DNA from 4 places in the Pantoea sp. CFCC18177 genome. Region 4 is predicted to be linked to each of the others. Evidence: predicted binding sites of a transcription regulator. Region 4 holds the regulator's gene; each other region holds the start of a gene.
The links. Region 4 encodes CRP, which controls carbon source genes, mostly activating them, when cyclic AMP is high. Its sites were predicted from a motif close to ATGTGANNNNNNTCACAT; they were not measured.
Positions count from the first base shown of each region.

Region 1: a site for CRP is predicted at 2,554-2,571, ahead of ACPUC8_RS19525 (6-phosphofructokinase). Genes of this name have one in related genera too.
Region 2: a site for CRP is predicted at 1,646-1,663, ahead of mlc (sugar metabolism global transcriptional regulator Mlc). Genes of this name have one in related genera too.
Region 3: a site for CRP is predicted at 1,965-1,982, ahead of ompW (outer membrane protein OmpW). Genes of this name have one in related genera too.

Region 1 covers NZ_JBNBPL010000022.1:33,129-37,342, reverse strand. The annotation lists gene ACPUC8_RS19535 (YceI family protein) at 1-293, shown strand, start outside; gene dld (D-lactate dehydrogenase) at 576-2,270, opposite strand; gene ACPUC8_RS19525 (6-phosphofructokinase) at 2,706-3,686, shown strand; gene ACPUC8_RS19520 (PTS sugar transporter subunit IIB) at 3,698-4,012, shown strand; gene ACPUC8_RS19515 (PTS sugar transporter subunit IIC) at 4,005-4,214, shown strand, end outside.
Region 2 covers NZ_JBNBPL010000012.1:3,521-7,734, forward strand. The annotation lists gene ynfM (multidrug efflux MFS transporter YnfM/SxtP(Kp)) at 1-625, opposite strand, end outside; gene ACPUC8_RS13785 (LysR family transcriptional regulator) at 720-1,616, shown strand; gene mlc (sugar metabolism global transcriptional regulator Mlc) at 1,752-2,969, shown strand; gene bioD (dethiobiotin synthase) at 3,075-3,779, shown strand; gene ACPUC8_RS13800 (nucleobase:cation symporter-2 family protein) at 3,955-4,214, shown strand, end outside.
Region 3 covers NZ_JBNBPL010000001.1:271,187-275,400, reverse strand. The annotation lists gene yciA (acyl-CoA thioester hydrolase YciA) at 1-376, opposite strand, end outside; gene ACPUC8_RS01195 (septation protein A) at 430-969, opposite strand; gene ACPUC8_RS01190 (YciC family protein) at 1,029-1,763, opposite strand; partial or broken gene ACPUC8_RS01185 (YkgJ family cysteine cluster protein) at 1,791-1,892, opposite strand; gene ompW (outer membrane protein OmpW) at 2,096-2,728, shown strand; gene ACPUC8_RS01175 (BON domain-containing protein) at 2,788-3,102, opposite strand; gene trpA (tryptophan synthase subunit alpha) at 3,275-4,078, opposite strand; gene trpB (tryptophan synthase subunit beta) at 4,078-4,214, opposite strand, start outside.
Region 4 covers NZ_JBNBPL010000028.1:47,119-51,332, reverse strand. The annotation lists gene ACPUC8_RS22145 (hydrolase) at 1-269, shown strand, start outside; gene ACPUC8_RS22140 (YheU family protein) at 272-490, shown strand; gene ACPUC8_RS22135 (phosphoribulokinase) at 552-1,421, shown strand; gene ACPUC8_RS22130 (OsmC family protein) at 1,495-1,899, opposite strand; gene crp (cAMP-activated global transcriptional regulator CRP) at 2,188-2,820, shown strand; gene ACPUC8_RS22120 (YccS/YhfK family putative transporter) at 2,879-4,214, shown strand, end outside.

The sequences.
Region 1 (4,214 bases), on a different contig from region 4:
ATTTTGATACTGCTAAATATCCTTCAGCGGTATTCCACAGCACCAAAGTGGTGGCAAAAGGGGATAACAAGTTTGATGTAGAAGGGAATCTGACCCTGAAAGGCATTACTAAGCCGATCACACTGCACGCCACGCTGAACCAGCAAGGGATGCATCCGATGGTCAAGAAACAGGCGATTGGTTTTGATGCCACTGGCGTGATTAAACGTTCGGATTTCAAGCTGGATAAGTATGTGCCAGCAGTCAGTGATGATGTGACGCTGACGATCTCTACCGAGGCGTATGCGAAATAAACAAGTGAGTTAGATAGCTGACGCAGGCTGGTGCCGCCCTGGGGCTGGCGGTCCTCACGCCGCTGAAGCGGTGCCTTCACTTCATTCGTCTGCCTTACGGACCGGTGTCGATGAAACATCCATGTTCCAGCGCCACCTTTCGCCCGCGTCCTGCGGGCTCTCCTGGCATACTCATTCTGTTCAGCGCTGCGGAATGCCAGCCCCAGGGCGGCACCAGCCTGCTCCTGAGCTTCAGTGCGTGTTGTTCATTTGGTTCCAGCACACACTTGCAATAGGGCAGGATTATGCCCAATTCTTCTTCTTACTGGTCTTACCCACGCCGGGATTACAACTGTTGGTGGGATCCAACTGCTTCCAGTGCGCGACATGTTCGCAGGAAGCTTGATACAGATGCCCCACGTTATGCTCGGCAGGGTACTTAGCACCGCGCTGCGCCAGATAGACTTTCACCGCTTCCTTGAATGCCTTCGCATCAACGCCTTCCTTCAACACGTAATCCTGATGGTTCACATAACAGAAGAAATGACCGCAGCAGGAGTCCACTTGTACCTGCGCCGCAAGATTCGCGGGCAGCGTTAAGCGCCATGCGTCATCATTGCGGCGGAGCGCTACATCAAAGGCCACCAGACGCTCATTCGGTTTATAACCCAGCGCATCACAGTACGAAATGGTGCAACCGCCCACGCCAAAACGCACTAAGAAGGCATCGGCCGCTTCGCGTGCATCGCAGTGGAAAAAGTCGCCCTTTTGCTCGGCAAAAAATTGCTGCAATAACCCCTGTAGCTCCGTGGTTTGCTGTGCATCCACTTTGATCATCAAATGGTGCTCATATTCATCGCGGTACTTCATGATTCGGGGGGCAACAAAACTGGGTGTCAGTTGGTTAAAACATTGCAATGCTCGATCAACAAAATTGCGCGGTAAAAACGGCACATGACCAACGCGTACATCCCATTTCGCTTTGTTGGCCATCATCTTGGGGATCGCCTGCGGGCCGAGCTTACGAATTGCCAGATACATATGTTTTGCGTAACGCACGGTTAAATCGAAGGCGTTGCGATGAATGTATTCAGCCTGCAGCGGTAATTCGCTCATCTCGGTAAGCAGGAAACGGCGCAGTGCGACCAGTTCACGCTCATCATTGGTGCCAATGTAAAAGGTGTCACTGCCGGTACTGGCTTCAAACGTGGGTAAGCGCACGGCAAACACCACCACTTTTCCCGCGCTGCCTGAACTCTCATGCAGATAGCGCAGGTCGCCATTAAAGCGCGCAGGGGAGTCAGCGCTGAGGTCACGCAAACGATCGGCATAGTCATCGGCCCAGATTTTGCCCTGCCAGTCTGGCTGTTCGCCTGTTTGATACTGCTGCTCGGTCAAATTTTTCAGCATCGCTTCCGGTGTGGCACCCAGATCGATTCCCAGATGATTGACCATCTCCAGGCGGCCATCGTCATGGATACGCGCAAACAGCGACTTTTCGGTAAACGCCGGGCCGCGCCGAATCAAGGAGCCGCCGGAGTTATTACAAATGCCGCCGACCACAGAAGCACCAATGCAACTCGAACCGATCACCGAGTGCGGTTCACGTCCCAGCGGTTGCAGCGTTTGTTCCAGTTCGGTCAGGCTGGTACCAGGGAAGGCGATCACCTGGCGTGCCTGATCGATCACCTGCACACCTTTGAGCTGGCGCGTACTTACAATCACCACATCGCGGTCGTAATCGTTGCCATCTGGGGTTGAACCCCCGGTGACGCCGGTATTGGAGGCCTGCATCAAAATAATGGCGTTCTGAGCCACACAAATCTGCAGTGTTTGCCACAACTGCTGCAAGGTTTGCGGTAGCACTACGGCCAAGGCATCACCGCGACCAACACGAAATCCTTTGGTGTACCAGGCTTTATCATCGGCGTGGGTCAATACCTGCTTGTCGCCCACTGCGTCAGCCAACTGACGCAACATCTCCTGCGGGGTGGTCATGTTTTCTCTTCTTCGTCATTTATCTGCCGCGTTATTGGACAACCTGATCAGCATGGCGTCAATCATTCAGCGGCACTATTAAGGAAATAACGCACGGAATCATTATCCCTTTATCCTCCGCGGGAAAAAGCCTGCGTACCGATAAAAATGCGCGGGCAATCACAATTTAGATCGAAAGAAATTAAGGCTGCACCCCGATTATTAACGCTTACTGTTTTACTGCGTGAAATTAATATAACTTGCTGATTATAAAGTTAATTTCACTCCTGTGGTAAAAATAGCCATGTGATTTAAATCACAAAAAAAGAGTGTTTAACCATGCTGTCAATCATGATGGGGATTAAATTCATGGTGAAAGTGTGATCCTCGTTGCAAATAGAAAAGTCGTTCACCGGAAGAATGAATGTCAGACGCGCAGCTTAGGGAGTGATGACAATGAGAATTGGCATGGTGATCAGCGGTGGCGATGTAACCGGGATAAATAACTTTGTATTTCAAATATCACGCATGACACAAGCAGACATGGTGTTATTTAATGGTGGTATTCCCGGCTTGCTGGAAAATCGGCATCAGGAAATATCTCAGCGCGATCTGGTGGATTATGCCATCACATCTATTCCCGTGATGCAATCAGGAAGAACCACGCGAAAATTAATCAGGCCAGAATACGAATTGATTGCCAAACATCTTAAATCGCTGCGCATTGATGTATTAATTATGGCCGGTGGTGATGGGTCATTACAATTTTTGCACACGTTAAGCGAATTCGGCGTGAATTGTTTCGGCGTGGGCATGACGATTGATAACGACGTGTTCGGCAGTGATTACACCATCGGTTTTTCTACGGCCTGTGAGCAAGTCCTAAAAGAAGTGTCAAAGCTGAGAAATACCGGACGTGCCTTAACAGGGCGTGTATTTATGGTTGAATTATTGGGCGGCTACTGCGGAGAGTTAACATTGCAATCAGCGATTAAGTCTAACGCTGATTTTGCGCTAATCCCGGAATGCCAGATTCCGCCGCAAGAGCTGGCAGAGCGTATCACTCAACGCCTGTCGACGCAGAATAGCGTGGTGATCCTCTGCTCTGAAGGTTACACCCGTGAATATTCACCCGGTTTTCAGGGGGCAATCGATACACTGATTAAACAAATTGAACCGTTAATAGGGGTGCGAATTCGTAAAACTATTATCGGTTATGGCTTACGTAGTGGTGATCCCACCTGTGAAGAAATTTATCAGGGCACCATTATGGCCAGTGAAGTCGCGCGTTGTATTCAATCGGGGATGCGCAATAAGGCGGTCATTATTAATGGCAGTAATAGACCGATACCGATAGATCTCATAAGCATGAAAAAACGCCTGGTGGATACCGAAGGGCACCATTATAAACTTGCTAAACAACTGCATATTCTGTGAGGAAATAAGCCATGCTGAAAATACTATGTGTGTGTGGATGTGGTCTGGGTTCAAGTTTCGCAATTGAAATGAGCGCCAAATCCGTATTAAAGAAACTCGAAATTGAAGCTGATATCGATCACACCACGATTTCGGAAGCCAATGCTTTCAAGTCCGACATGATTTTAACGCAGAAAGCCTTTGCGGATGTCCTGAACGCGGATGCCACCCCAGAACAAATTAAGCGGGTGATTATCCTGAACAGGCTGACCGACAAAGCGGAAATTGAAGAGAAAATCGTGGCATTTATGAAAGAACGTAACTTAAAGGTTGCTAACCATGAATAGTGTGATCAACTTCCTGGTAAAAGACTTATTAGGGCAGGCGTCAATTCTGATCGCCTTTATTGCCCTGATTGGTCTGCTACTGCAGAAAAAATCCGCAGGAAAGGTGATGGAAGGCACCTTTAAAACCCTGCTGGGCTTCTTAATTATGATGGCGGGTATCAATATTATCGTCGGTACTCTGACCTTCCTGAATACCATATTT
Region 2 (4,214 bases), on a different contig from region 4:
ACATCAGTGCACCGGCCAGTGAGAAACAGCCAATCACACCAACGGCAACACGCCATGAAAAGAAATCAGTCAGCACACCGGTCAACAGGCGTCCGCTCATCCCACCAATCGAGTTACCACTAATATACAGCCCCATGGAGAAGGCGATGACTCGTGGATGGATCTCTTCACTCAGATAGGTCATACCGACCGCCGCGACTCCGCTCAGTGACAAGCCAATCAGCGCACGCATCAGCAGAATCCCTTGCCAGCTGGTCATGGTGGCGGAGATCAACGTGCAGATGGCTGCCAGCATTAATGCCGTCACCATCACGGATTTTCGGCCAACGGCATCAGAAATAGGGCCGGTGAACAGCAAACCCAGAGCCATTAATCCGGTGGACAGGGATAACGAGATACTACTTTCAGCAGGAGACACGCCAAACTGTTGCGACAATACTGGAAGAATTGGCTGGACACAGTACAGCAACGCAAAGGTGGCCAGTCCGGCAGAAAACAGGGCCAGCGTGACGCGCATAAACTGCGGCGATCCGCGTTCTATCCATTCTGAAGGGGGTGTGGCGGAAACAGGCTTAACGGACAGCTCGTCTTCATCGAGTGTCACTGCCTGGGGAGAGCGACTCACGGAAAATCCTCGGTTTAGAAACAGTCTGAATACTGTAGAAAAGCCGTAATAGGTTGTACAATATATTAATAATCTCAAATGAGACGTTGTAAATATGAATGTCGAGCTGCGACATCTGCGGTATTTCATTGCCGTAGCAGAAGAGCTGCATTTTGGACGCGCCGCTCAGCGATTAAATATCTCTCAACCGCCGCTCAGCCAGCAGATACAGCAGCTGGAGCGGGAAATGGATGCGCAACTTTTTACCCGCACCAATCGAAGCGTGCAGCTTACCCCTGCTGGGGAACTCTTCTTGCAGGACGCCCGTGCGATACTATTACAGATTGAGCAAGCGGCGAGTCGTGCGGCGCGTATCCACAGTGGGCAAGAGGGAGAGTTAAGGATTGGCTTTACCTCATCTGCACCTTTTACCGGTCTGGTTTCAGATGCGCTTTATCAGTTTCGCCAGCGCTGGCCGGAAGTGCACATCCAGATGCAAGAAAACAATACGCGACAGCAGTTAGCGCCGCTGCATGAGGGGCGGCTTGATCTTGGCGTGATGCGCAATACGCCACTGCCGAATGATCTGCAACATCGGGTACTGCTACGCGAACCGCTTTGCGCGCTGGTGCACTGGGCCCATCCACTTGCCGATGCCGAATCGATCTCGATTCAGGCGCTGGCCACTGAACCCTTTGTCTTTTTTGATCCACAGGGCGGTACCGCACTGTATGGCGAAACCCTGGCACTGCTTCATCGTTACCAAATAAAACCCTTTATTACGCAGGAAGTGGGGGAAGCGATGACGATCCTCGGCCTGGTGGCGACGGGTTTAGGGGTATCGATCTTGCCCGCTTCGTTTCGTCGTGCGCGTCTCGCCGATGTGGTTTGGATTCCGTTGCAGGAGGCCGATGCGATTTCAGAGGTTTGGTTGGTCTGGTCAGCCACGCGTGAACCCAGCGCTCAGATGCGTAATATGATGGCGCTAATGCTGCACAACGCGGAAATTTGAACCGTCTGGTGAATAATGGCCCAGTCTTTATGTGCGATAAATCACATTTCTAATCAAATATTTGACGCTGCCTGCCAATCTGCATCACCATAGCTGCTGTTTATTTAGAAGCGCGAAAATATCCGGGAGCAGGGCGTGAATCTGGACAGTCAGCCTGGCCACATTGATCAAATTAAACAGACCAACGCAGGTGTGGTTTACCGACTGATTGACCATTACGGCCCGATTTCTCGTATTGAGCTTTCTAAACGTGCCCAGCTGGCACCCGCCAGTATCACCAAAATCGTGCGTGAAATGCTCGATGCGCATCTGGTACAGGAAACCGAATTTCAGGAACCCGGCAGTCGTGGACGCCCGGCAATCGGCCTAATTCTTGATACCTTTGCCTGGCACTACCTTGCGGTGCGCATTCAGCCGGGACATATCACATTGACACTTCGCGACCTCAGTAGTCGGGCGTTGCAGGAAGATCGTTTACCGCTGCCCAATCAGGCCGGGCAACCTCTATTGCAAACCTTGCAGAATCAGGTGAATGATTTTTTCGTTCGCCACCAGCACAAACTTGAGCGTTTAACCGCCATTGCCATCACCTTGCCGGGTTTAATTAACGCGGCCACCGGCGTGGTACATCGCATGCCGGGATATGATGTGCAGGAGATGCCACTCGGAGAGACACTCGCCACGCTGACGGGCTTACCGGTGTTTGTACAGCACGATATTTCAGCCTGGACGTTAGCGGAGGCGCTGTTTGGTGCCTCGCGTGGGGCACAGGATGTGATTCAGATTGTGATTGATGAAACGGTCGGTGCTGGCGTGATCAGTGGTGGTCAGCTACTGCATAAGCGCGGGAAAGCGCTGGTCGAAATCGGTCATACGCAGATCGACCCTTACGGCCAGCAATGCTATTGCGGCAATCACGGCTGTCTGGAAACGGTTGCCAGCACGGGCAGCTTACTGCAGCTGGCGGCGCAGCGCATGGCCACGCAGCCGGATACGGTGTTGCACAACACCCCCCTGACCATCTCCTCGTTGTGTGAGGCCGCGCAGCAGGGGGATCGGCTGGCCCGGGATGTTATCGCCGGTGTGGGGCATCACATCGGACGCATGTTGGCGATGATGGTTAATATCTTCAATCCACAACAAATCCTTATTGGTTCTCCGCTGAATCAGGCTGCCGATGTGCTGTTTCCCGCGGTGAGCAGTACTATCCGCCAACAGGCGTTGCCCGCATACAGCCGGGATATCCAGCTTGCGCCCACCAGTTTCACTGATCCCGGCACGCATGGCGCGGCTGCGCTTATCAAGGATTCGCTCTACAGCGGTCATTTATTGGTGAAACTGTTGCAAGGTTAACCTCAGCTCGCCTTTAGTTTGCGCTAACGCAATCTGCCGCTCACCGCAATTCCTTACACTGCCTCCTTCGCAAGTTACACATCGCTTCAATGAAGGAGGAAAAAGATGAGCACCATCTTTGTCACCGGTACCGACACGGCGGTGGGTAAAACCGTCGTGTCACGCGCGCTGTTACAGTGTTTTGCCAAAGCGGAACTTTGCGCGGCAGGTTACAAACCTGTCGCTAAGAGCGCGCAGCACACCCCTGACGGGTTGCGTAATAAAGATGCACTGCTGCTGCAGCAAGCGTCAGGCCTTGAACTCCCCTACAGTGCGGTGAACCCCATTACTCTGGCAGAAGACGAAATCAGCACCAGCCCGGCACAACGCATTGATTATGCGCTGTTGAGCCGTAGTCTGGCGGAATTACAACAGCGTGCAGCGAGAGTGGTGGTTGAGGGAACGGGCGGCTGGCGGAGCCTGATGAATGATTTGCAACCGCTGTCAAATTGGGTGCAGCAGGAACAGTTACCCGTGGTGTTAGTGGTGGGGATTAAAGAGGGCTGTATTAGCCATACTTTACTGACCGCAGAAACCATTGCGCGCGATGGTTTGCCGTTAATCGGATGGGTGGCGAACCGTATTAACCCAGGCCTTGCCCATTACGCTGAGATCATTGACGTTCTGCGCGAAAAACTTGGCGCGCCCCTTTTGGGTGAACTTCCTTACTTACCGCGTGCCGAACAACGTGAGTTGTCTGGGTACCTGGATATTTCACTTTTACAGCCTGCACAATCGCACCTTGGTAGTGCAATGACGGCTGAGGCGTGAAACTAAGTGATGCAAATGGCGCTAAGTTGAATCTAAGGTTTCTGGTTCAGCTTAGCTTCATCATTGATTTAATCTGTTTTTATTCAAATCGTTAGAAAAATTTTCTGCCTGTCAGGTGGCGATGGCGTGATTCATGCATCAGCAATGCTGATGAATATTCTGCCGGAGCACCCTTATGTCGCATTCTCAAAAAGGTTTGTTGTATGGGTTAGACGCCCGTATTGGTCTTGCCCCCGCTTTCTTTGCGGCACTGCAGCACGTGTTGGCCAGCGTGGTAGGAATTATTACGCCCCCACTGATTATCGGCTCCGTGCTCGGGTTGCAAAGCTACATTCCTTATTTGATCAGCATGTCCTTACTGGTTTCAGGATTAGGCACCTTTCTGCAGGCGCGCCGCTTTATGGGCATTGGCGCCGGGATGATTTGCCTGCAAGG
Region 3 (4,214 bases), on a different contig from region 4:
ATTTACCTGAGTGATCAACCGCGACGTACACGAATACCGCTTCGGTGGCACAGTAGGTTTGACCAATCGGTTCAGACGACACTTTTTTGATCCACACTTCGACGTTGATGGTCATCGAACTGTTGCCGGTGCGGATGCAGCGGGCATAGCAGCTCACAACATCTCCCACAGCCACCGGCTTCAGGAACGACATCCCATCAACACGAACGGTCACCACACGGCCTTCTGCAATCTCCTTGGCCATGATGGCACCGCCCATATCCATCTGTGACATCAACCAGCCGCCAAAGATATCGCCATTGGCATTGGTATCCGCTGGCATCGCCAGGGTGCGCGACACCATCTCGCCTTGCGGCAATTTATGTTTTTCGTCCATTGCTCAATTCTTCTGCAGGTGAAGAGAAGCCCGACAGTGTCGGGCAGGATGGCTTATTTTTGTTCTTGTTGCGGCATCTGTCGCCAGATGTACACGCCGCTTAACAGAGTAAACAGTAGGGTCAGGCCGGTCAGACCGAACACTTTAAAGTTAACCCAAAACTCTTGTGATAACCAAAATGCTACGTAGATATTTACCACACCGCAGGCGAGGAAAAAGATCGCCCATGCCACATTCAGCCGACGCCACACTGCGCCTGGCAGCTGGAGCTCTTTACCCAGCATGGTTTGAATCAGCGGCTGCTTCATAAACCACTGGCTATACAGCAATGCCAGCGCGAACAGGGAGTAGATCACGGTGACTTTCCATTTGATGAATTCATCGTTGTGGAACACCAGCGTCAACGTACCGAAAACAGCCACCAGCACAAAGGTGAAGATGGTCATTTTTTCCAGCTTACGGTACAGCACCCAGCTCACGACCAAGGCAAGGCCAGTGGCAACGATCAATGCACCAGAGGCGACAAAGATGTCGTACAGCTTGTAGAAGATAAAGAAAACCACCAAGGGAAGAAAATCGAGTAACTGCTTCATAGTGTTTCCAGTGAGGACGGGATCGTTCAGCTAAGGCGCTCCGGGGAGCGCCAGAGTGGTTAACGTAACAACATATACAGTCGATACAAATAAATAATCAGAATGGCTGACACCAGGTTACCCAGCGCATTCATCACCACCGAAGCGATATTGACCGGCAATACGGTGAGTGACGAGACCAGGAACATCAACACAATTTTAGCCAATAACCACAACACGATGGCGGGGGCGATGACTTTCATGTTTTTCCACGCCAGCTTCATGCTGGCGCGCATGGCACCAATCACACCCATTTTCTCACTCACCAGCATGACTGGCGCCAGTGAGAGCAAAATGGCCAAAATCACGCCCGGCACCATGAGTACCATAAAGCCGATTTGCACCAGCAACGTAATGAGGAAGGTCTGCAGCAGCAGCTTCGGCAGCAGGGGGGCTGAGGCGCCAATGGCACGCAGGGCGCTGACACGCTGGCCGTTAGAGACCAACGGGATCAGGCACAACATGCCACCGAGCAGCAGGGTATTGCCAATCAAGGCGGCAAAGGTGCCAGCAGCCGAAGCGCGTAGCAGGATGCGCTGTTGATCCGGCGACATATTCTGCACCAGCTCAAACAGTGAGGTTGCGCTGTCATCGGCCTGGCTGAGCAGCGATAACTGATCTTCACCTGGCGTTAATGCATGACCGACGATCACCGTAATAAATGACGTCAGCAATGCCATCAGCACAATAGTAACCAGCTGATGGCGCAGAAAATTTCCTGTGTCACGGTATAACGAGCTTGCCGTGATAGACATGTACTCTCCTTGATGGAACCGGGTTAATTAACCTGGCGATTGTACATGTTCTACAGGCTGGCTGGCACCCGCAAACCCATAACTTTCTGTCATTACAGGTAAAGAAGGGTGAAAAAGTCGGGAAAGCCCTGAATGCACCTGCATGGGAAACGGCGGTATCAGGCGGCATTTTCAGGTTTTTTAATTCTCGCGCAAAGCCAAAATTGATCTGAATCAATTCATTGTTTTTTAAGTGATTAATTTGAATTGATACAGATGATCTTTTACTGAAAAAGGGTTAGATCTTGTGCCGCAACCCCATTAAGACCCTACTTTTCGGCAAAGGAGTGAAAATGAAACTGGCAAAATGCGCGCTGCTGATGGCACTGGCGATTCCTCAACTGGCACTGGCTCATGAAGCGGGTGATTTCTTTATGCGCGCCGGTAGCGCGACCGTCCGTCCAACCGAAGGCTCTGATAATGTGCTGGGTATGGGCGGCTTTAACGTCAGCAACGATACACAGCTTGGCTTAACCTTCACCTACATGGCGACAGACAACATCGGCGTAGAGCTGCTGGCTGCTACACCGTTCCGCCATAAGGTGGGATTAGGGGCAACCGGTAACCTGGCGACCGTGCGTCAGTTGCCGCCTACGCTGATGGCACAGTATTACTTCTTTGACAGTAAAAGCCAGGTGCGTCCTTACGTGGGCGTGGGTATCAACTACACCACCTTCTACGATGCCAAATTCAATCAGACCGGCCAGGATGCAGGCTTAAGCGACTTAAGCGTTAAAGACTCATGGGGTATCGCCGGTCAGGTGGGGATGGATTATCAAATCAACCGCGACTGGATGCTGAACGCCTCACTGTGGTACATGGATATTGATACCGAGGTGAAGTTCAAAGCCAATGGTGAGCAGCAGAACATCAATACGCGTATCGATCCGTGGGTGTTCTTCTTTGGTGTCGGTTACCGCTTCTAACCTGTGTCAGAAGCAAAACGGGCGACCCAAGGGCCGCCCGTGTTTTCATCACTTAACGGTTACTTAATCTGCATATTGTTGACGACAGATTTCACCCCTTGCACGCTGCGGGTCACCGTCACTGCACGGTTCGCCATCTGCGGTGAGCTAACAAAACCACTCAACTGCACTTTGCCCTTAAAGGTTTCGACGTTGATCTCTGTCGATTTCAGGGAATCGTCATTCAGCAACTGGGCTTTGACTTTGGTGGTAATCACCGTGTCATCAATGTAACCCCCGGTCCCTTCCTGTGTAGCGGTTGGCGCACAAGCGCTGAGTGTCAGCGCCATAACTGCAGCCATCAAAAATCCTGCAACGACTTTGAAAAAATTCATTGGTTATCTCCCTGTCTTAGATGGTGTTTCACCGCAACGAGACGGTGCAATTAATTGTGGTCTGACCTGGACGAATCAGCAAATCGCGGAGTGTGAAAAAGTTTAAAAAACGTAACGAAGGGGGAGTGTGGAGAAAGGCCTCATCTGCGAATGCTGACAAGGCCTATAAAGCTTAGCGAGTGCCGGCTTTCAGATTGCTGACAAAGGCTTTCAGTTCTGCAAGCAGCGTCGTAGGATCGTTCTGGTTGCGTTCGATGATTTTGACGATAGCAGAACCGGAAATCGCACCCGCTGCGCCTGCGGCAATCGCTTCTTTGACCTGGCTCGCTTCTGAGATACCAAAGCCCTGCAACGGCGGGGCTGCATGGTATTCGCTCAATTTCGCGATCAGGTGATGCAGTGGCTGGCTGGCGCGATTCTCAGCCCCTGTTACACCAGCACGTGACAGCAGGTAAGTGTAACCACGGCCGTGTGAGGCAATCTCACGCAGCAAGTCATCATCCGCGTTTGGCGGGCAGATGAAGATCGGTGCGACGTTATGACGTATCGCCGCCTGACGGAACGGGGCGGACTCTTCGATCGGTACATCGGCAACTAAAACAGAATCGACGCCCACTGCTTCACATTGCGCATAGAAGTTGTCGATGCCTTTGCTAAACACCAGGTTGGCATACATCAGCAAACCAATCGGTAGCTCAGGGTATTTCTGGCGTACAGCGGCCAGAATCTCGAAGCATTGCGCGACGGTGGTGCCAGAGGCGAATGCACGTAAGGTCGCGCTTTGAATGGTAGGGCCGTCAGCCAACGGGTCGGAGAACGGAATACCCAGTTCTAACGCATCTGCACCGCCTTCAACCAAGGTATCAATAATTTTCAGCGACAATTCCGGAGAGGGATCACCGATCGTGACGAAAGGTACAAATGCCCCTTCTTTCTTCGCCGACAGGCGTTGAAACAGCTGATTATAACGCTCCATCAGATCTCTCCCTTAGCTTTCAAAATATCGTGAACGGTGAAGATGTCTTTGTCGCCGCGGCCAGACAGGTTAACCACCAGCAACTGCTCTTTTTCTGGGTTTTCGCGGATCATTTTCAGGGCGTGTGCCAGTGCGT
Region 4 (4,214 bases):
TTCTGGATGCCAATGACTATTATCGACGTGCCAGCGCCATGCCGCTGCTCAGCGGCGTACGCAAGCCGTTGCTGGTCATTCACGCCAAAGACGACCCGTTTATGACCGATGCAGTGATACCGCAACCAGAACAGCTGTCACCCTCCATTGAATATCAGCTGACGCAACAAGGCGGTCATGTTGGTTTTGTCGGCGGCACCTTGCTGAAGCCGAAAATGTGGCTGGAACAGCGTGTGCCTGACTGGCTTTCAACCTATCTGGATGTGTGATCGTGATTATTCCCTGGCAAGAACTTGAAGTGACAACGCTGGAAAACCTGATTGAAACCTTCGTGTTACGTGAAGGCACCGATTACGGCGAGCAGGAGCGCAGCCTGGCGCAGAAGGTGGCCGATGTGCGCCGCCAACTGGAACGCGGAGAAGTCGTGCTGGTGTGGTCTGAACTGCATGAATCAGTGAATATCATGCCAGCGCGAGATTTTCGCGGTTAATGCACCGCGCGGCAATTCGTGGTAACAATGCTCATCGCCGGACCTCACAGGGAGTTCTGTTATGTCAGCCAGGCATCCAATCATTGCCGTTACCGGTTCCAGCGGAGCCGGTACCACCACCACCAGCCTCGCCTTCCGTAAAATATTCCAGCAGTTTGATCTGCACGCTGCGGAAGTGGAAGGTGACAGCTTCCATCGCTACACCCGTCCAGAGATGGACATGGCGATCCGTAAGGCGCGCGATCTGGGTCGTCACATTAGCTACTTTGGCCCCGAAGCCAATGACTTTGGTTTATTAGAGCAGACGTTCAAGCACTACGGAAAAACCGGTCAGGGCGAATCGCGCAAGTATTTGCACACCTATGATGAAGCGGTGCCGTGGAATCAGGTGCCGGGCACCTTTACGCCATGGCAGCCGCTGCCGGACAACACCGATGTGCTGTTCTATGAAGGGTTACACGGCGGTGTGGTGACGCAACCGCATAACGTGGCAGAGCATGTGGATCTGCTGGTGGGTGTGGTGCCGATTGTGAACCTGGAGTGGATTCAAAAGCTGGTGCGCGATACCAGCGAACGTGGGCATTCTCGTGAAGCGGTGATGGATTCGGTGGTGCGTTCGATGGAGGACTATATCAACTACATCACGCCGCAGTTCTCTCGCACCCACATCAACTTCCAGCGCGTGCCGACCGTGGATACCTCCAACCCGTTTGCCGCACGTGAGATCCCTTCACTCGACGAAAGTTTTGTGGTGATCCATTTCCGTGGTCTGGAGGGGATTGCCTACCCTTACCTGCTGGCAATGATTCAGGGCTCGTTCATTTCACACATGAATACGCTGGTGGTGCCGGGGGGCAAAATGGGGCTGGCGATGGAATTGATCATGACACCGCTGGTGCAACGGCTGATCGAAGGTAAACGGATTGAATAATCCAGAATTTCTGTAGCGGCACGATGTAAGGCGTGCATCACACCGCGCGATAAATCGCGCCGCGACAGTAGGATTACAACTCTACCACTTCATAGCTGTGGGTGATTTCCACACCTTTACCCAGCATGATCGCCACCGAACAATACTTCTCAGCGGAGAGATCAACCGCGCGGGCCACGGCTTTATCACTCAACGCTTTGCCGCTGACAATAAAATGCAGGTTGATGTGGGTAAAAATACGTGGCGCTTCTTCACGGCGTTCAGACGTGAGCTTCACCTCGCAATCGGCCACATCATTACGGCCCTTTTGCAGGATAGACACCACGTCAATCGCGCTACAGCCGCCCGCCGCCATCAGAACCATCTCCATTGGACTCGGCGCTTTATCCCCTGAATTACCGTCCATTAATACCTGATGGCCAGATGAGGATTCTCCGAGAAAGGTTAACCCCTCCACCCATTTCACTCGTGCCTGCATTATTCTTTCTCCTGAAGTGGCTATTTTGCCGCCAGAGTACGCTTTCAGTTGATAAACAGCAATCCAGACTCTTCCGCCTGTTGCTGAAGCGAGACAACAGAAGACAGCTTGCAAAAGCTGTGCTACAAACAGTGCTGAAAATATTTTCGTCGTAACAGACGAAGGCGGGAAGAATCAAAAGCGTAGCTTAAGAATCACCCGGAAATAAAACGCTCGACGATTACACCGCCTGACAGGGAAAACTGCCCCCTGTGCTTTGGGCACGATTACAATAGAGGATAATAGCGAATGGTTCTCGGCAAACCGCAAACAGACCCTACACTCGAATGGTTCCTGTCCCATTGCCATATTCACAAATATCCGTCAAAGAGCACGCTCATCCATCAGGGTGAGAAAGCGGAAACGCTGTACTACATCGTGAAAGGTTCCGTTGCGGTTCTGATCAAAGATGAAGAAGGCAAAGAGATGATCCTCTCCTACCTCAATCAGGGAGATTTCATCGGCGAACTCGGCCTGTTTGAAGAAGGTCAGGAACGTAGTGCCTGGGTACGTGCCAAAACTGCCTGCGAAGTGGCTGAAATTTCCTACAAAAAATTCCGTCAGCTGATTCAGGTAAACCCGGATATTTTGATGCGACTCTCGTCGCAAATGGCGCGTCGTCTGCAAATCACCTCCGAGAAAGTGGGCAACCTTGCCTTCCTCGATGTGACGGGCCGTATCGCGCAAACACTGCTTAATCTGGCCAAACAGCCAGATGCGATGACTCACCCAGACGGGATGCAGATTAAAATCACCCGTCAGGAGATTGGTCAGATCGTGGGTTGCTCACGCGAAACCGTGGGGCGCATCCTGAAAATGCTGGAAGATCAGAACCTGATCTCCGCACACGGTAAAACCATCGTCGTTTACGGCACCCGCTAATTTCTTATCACCCACGGCGTGATGGCAACATCGCGCCGTTTTTGTTTGCGATGAGCTGATGTGGCGCCGAATCATCTATCATCCTGAGGTCAACTACGCCCTGCGGCAAACGCTGGTGCTGTGCCTGCCTGTGGCACTTGGCTGGCTGTTTGGCGATCTGCAAAAAGGCCTGTTGTTCTCATTAGTGCCTGCCTGCTGCAACATGGCCGGTCTGGATACCCCGCATAAACGCTTTTTCAAACGTCTGATTGTCGGCGGTTCGCTGTTTGCCATCGGCAGTTTTTCGATCCAGTTGCTCACGGATTATCAGATTCCGCTGCCGCTCATACTGTTTGTGCTGCCGCTGCTGATTGGTGTCACCGGTGAAATTAGCCCGTTACATGGCCGCTTGCTGCCAGCCACCCTGATTGCCGCCATCTTTAGCCTTAGCCTGGTTGGAAGGATGCCGGTTTGGGTGCCGCCGCTGCTGTATATCGGCGGTACGTTCTGGTACGGCCTGTTTAACTGGTTTTGGTTCTGGCTGTGGAAAGAGCAGCCGATGCGTGAAACCCTGAGCCTGCTGTATCGCGAACTGGCAGATTACTGTGATGCGAAATACACGCTGCTGACGCAACTCACCGATCCTGAAAAAGCGTTACCGCCGCTACTGGCACGCCAGCAAAAAGCCGTCGATCTGATCACCACCTGTTATCAGCAGATGCATATGCTCTCGGCCAACCGCGATAACAGCCATAAGCGTCTGACGCGAGCGTTTCAGGTGGCGTTGGATTTACAGGAACACATTTCGGTGAGCCTGCATCAGCCGGAAGAGGTGCAAAAGCTGGTCGAGCAGAGCCACGCTGAGGCGGTGATCCGTTGGAATGCGAAAACCATCTCCGCGCGCCTGCGCATCCTCGCCGATGCGATTCTCTATCATCAGTTGCCGGAGCGCTTCCATATGGAGAAGCCACTCGGGGCGCTGGAAAAAATCGCGCGCCAGCACCCAGATAATCCGGTCGGCAACTTCTGTTACTACCACTTCAGCCGTATCGCACGCGTCTTACGCACGCAGAAGCCGTTGTACACGCGTGACCTGATGGCGGATCGTCAGCGCCGTCTGCCGTTCTTCCCCGCGTTGCGCAGCTATCTGTCATTGAAATCTGCCGCTTTACGCACCGCCGCACGCATCTCGGTGATGCTAATGTTCGGCAGCGCAGTCGCGCTGTTCTTCAACATTCCTAAGCCCTACTGGATTCTGATGACCATCATGTTTGTCAGTCAGAATGGCTACAGCGCCACGCGGGTGCGCATTCAGCACCGTGCGCTCGGCACCTTTGCCGGCTTGCTGATTGCGGCGGCCTCACTGCGACTGGCCGTACCCGAATCGGTCACCTTACTGTTTATGCTGGCCATCA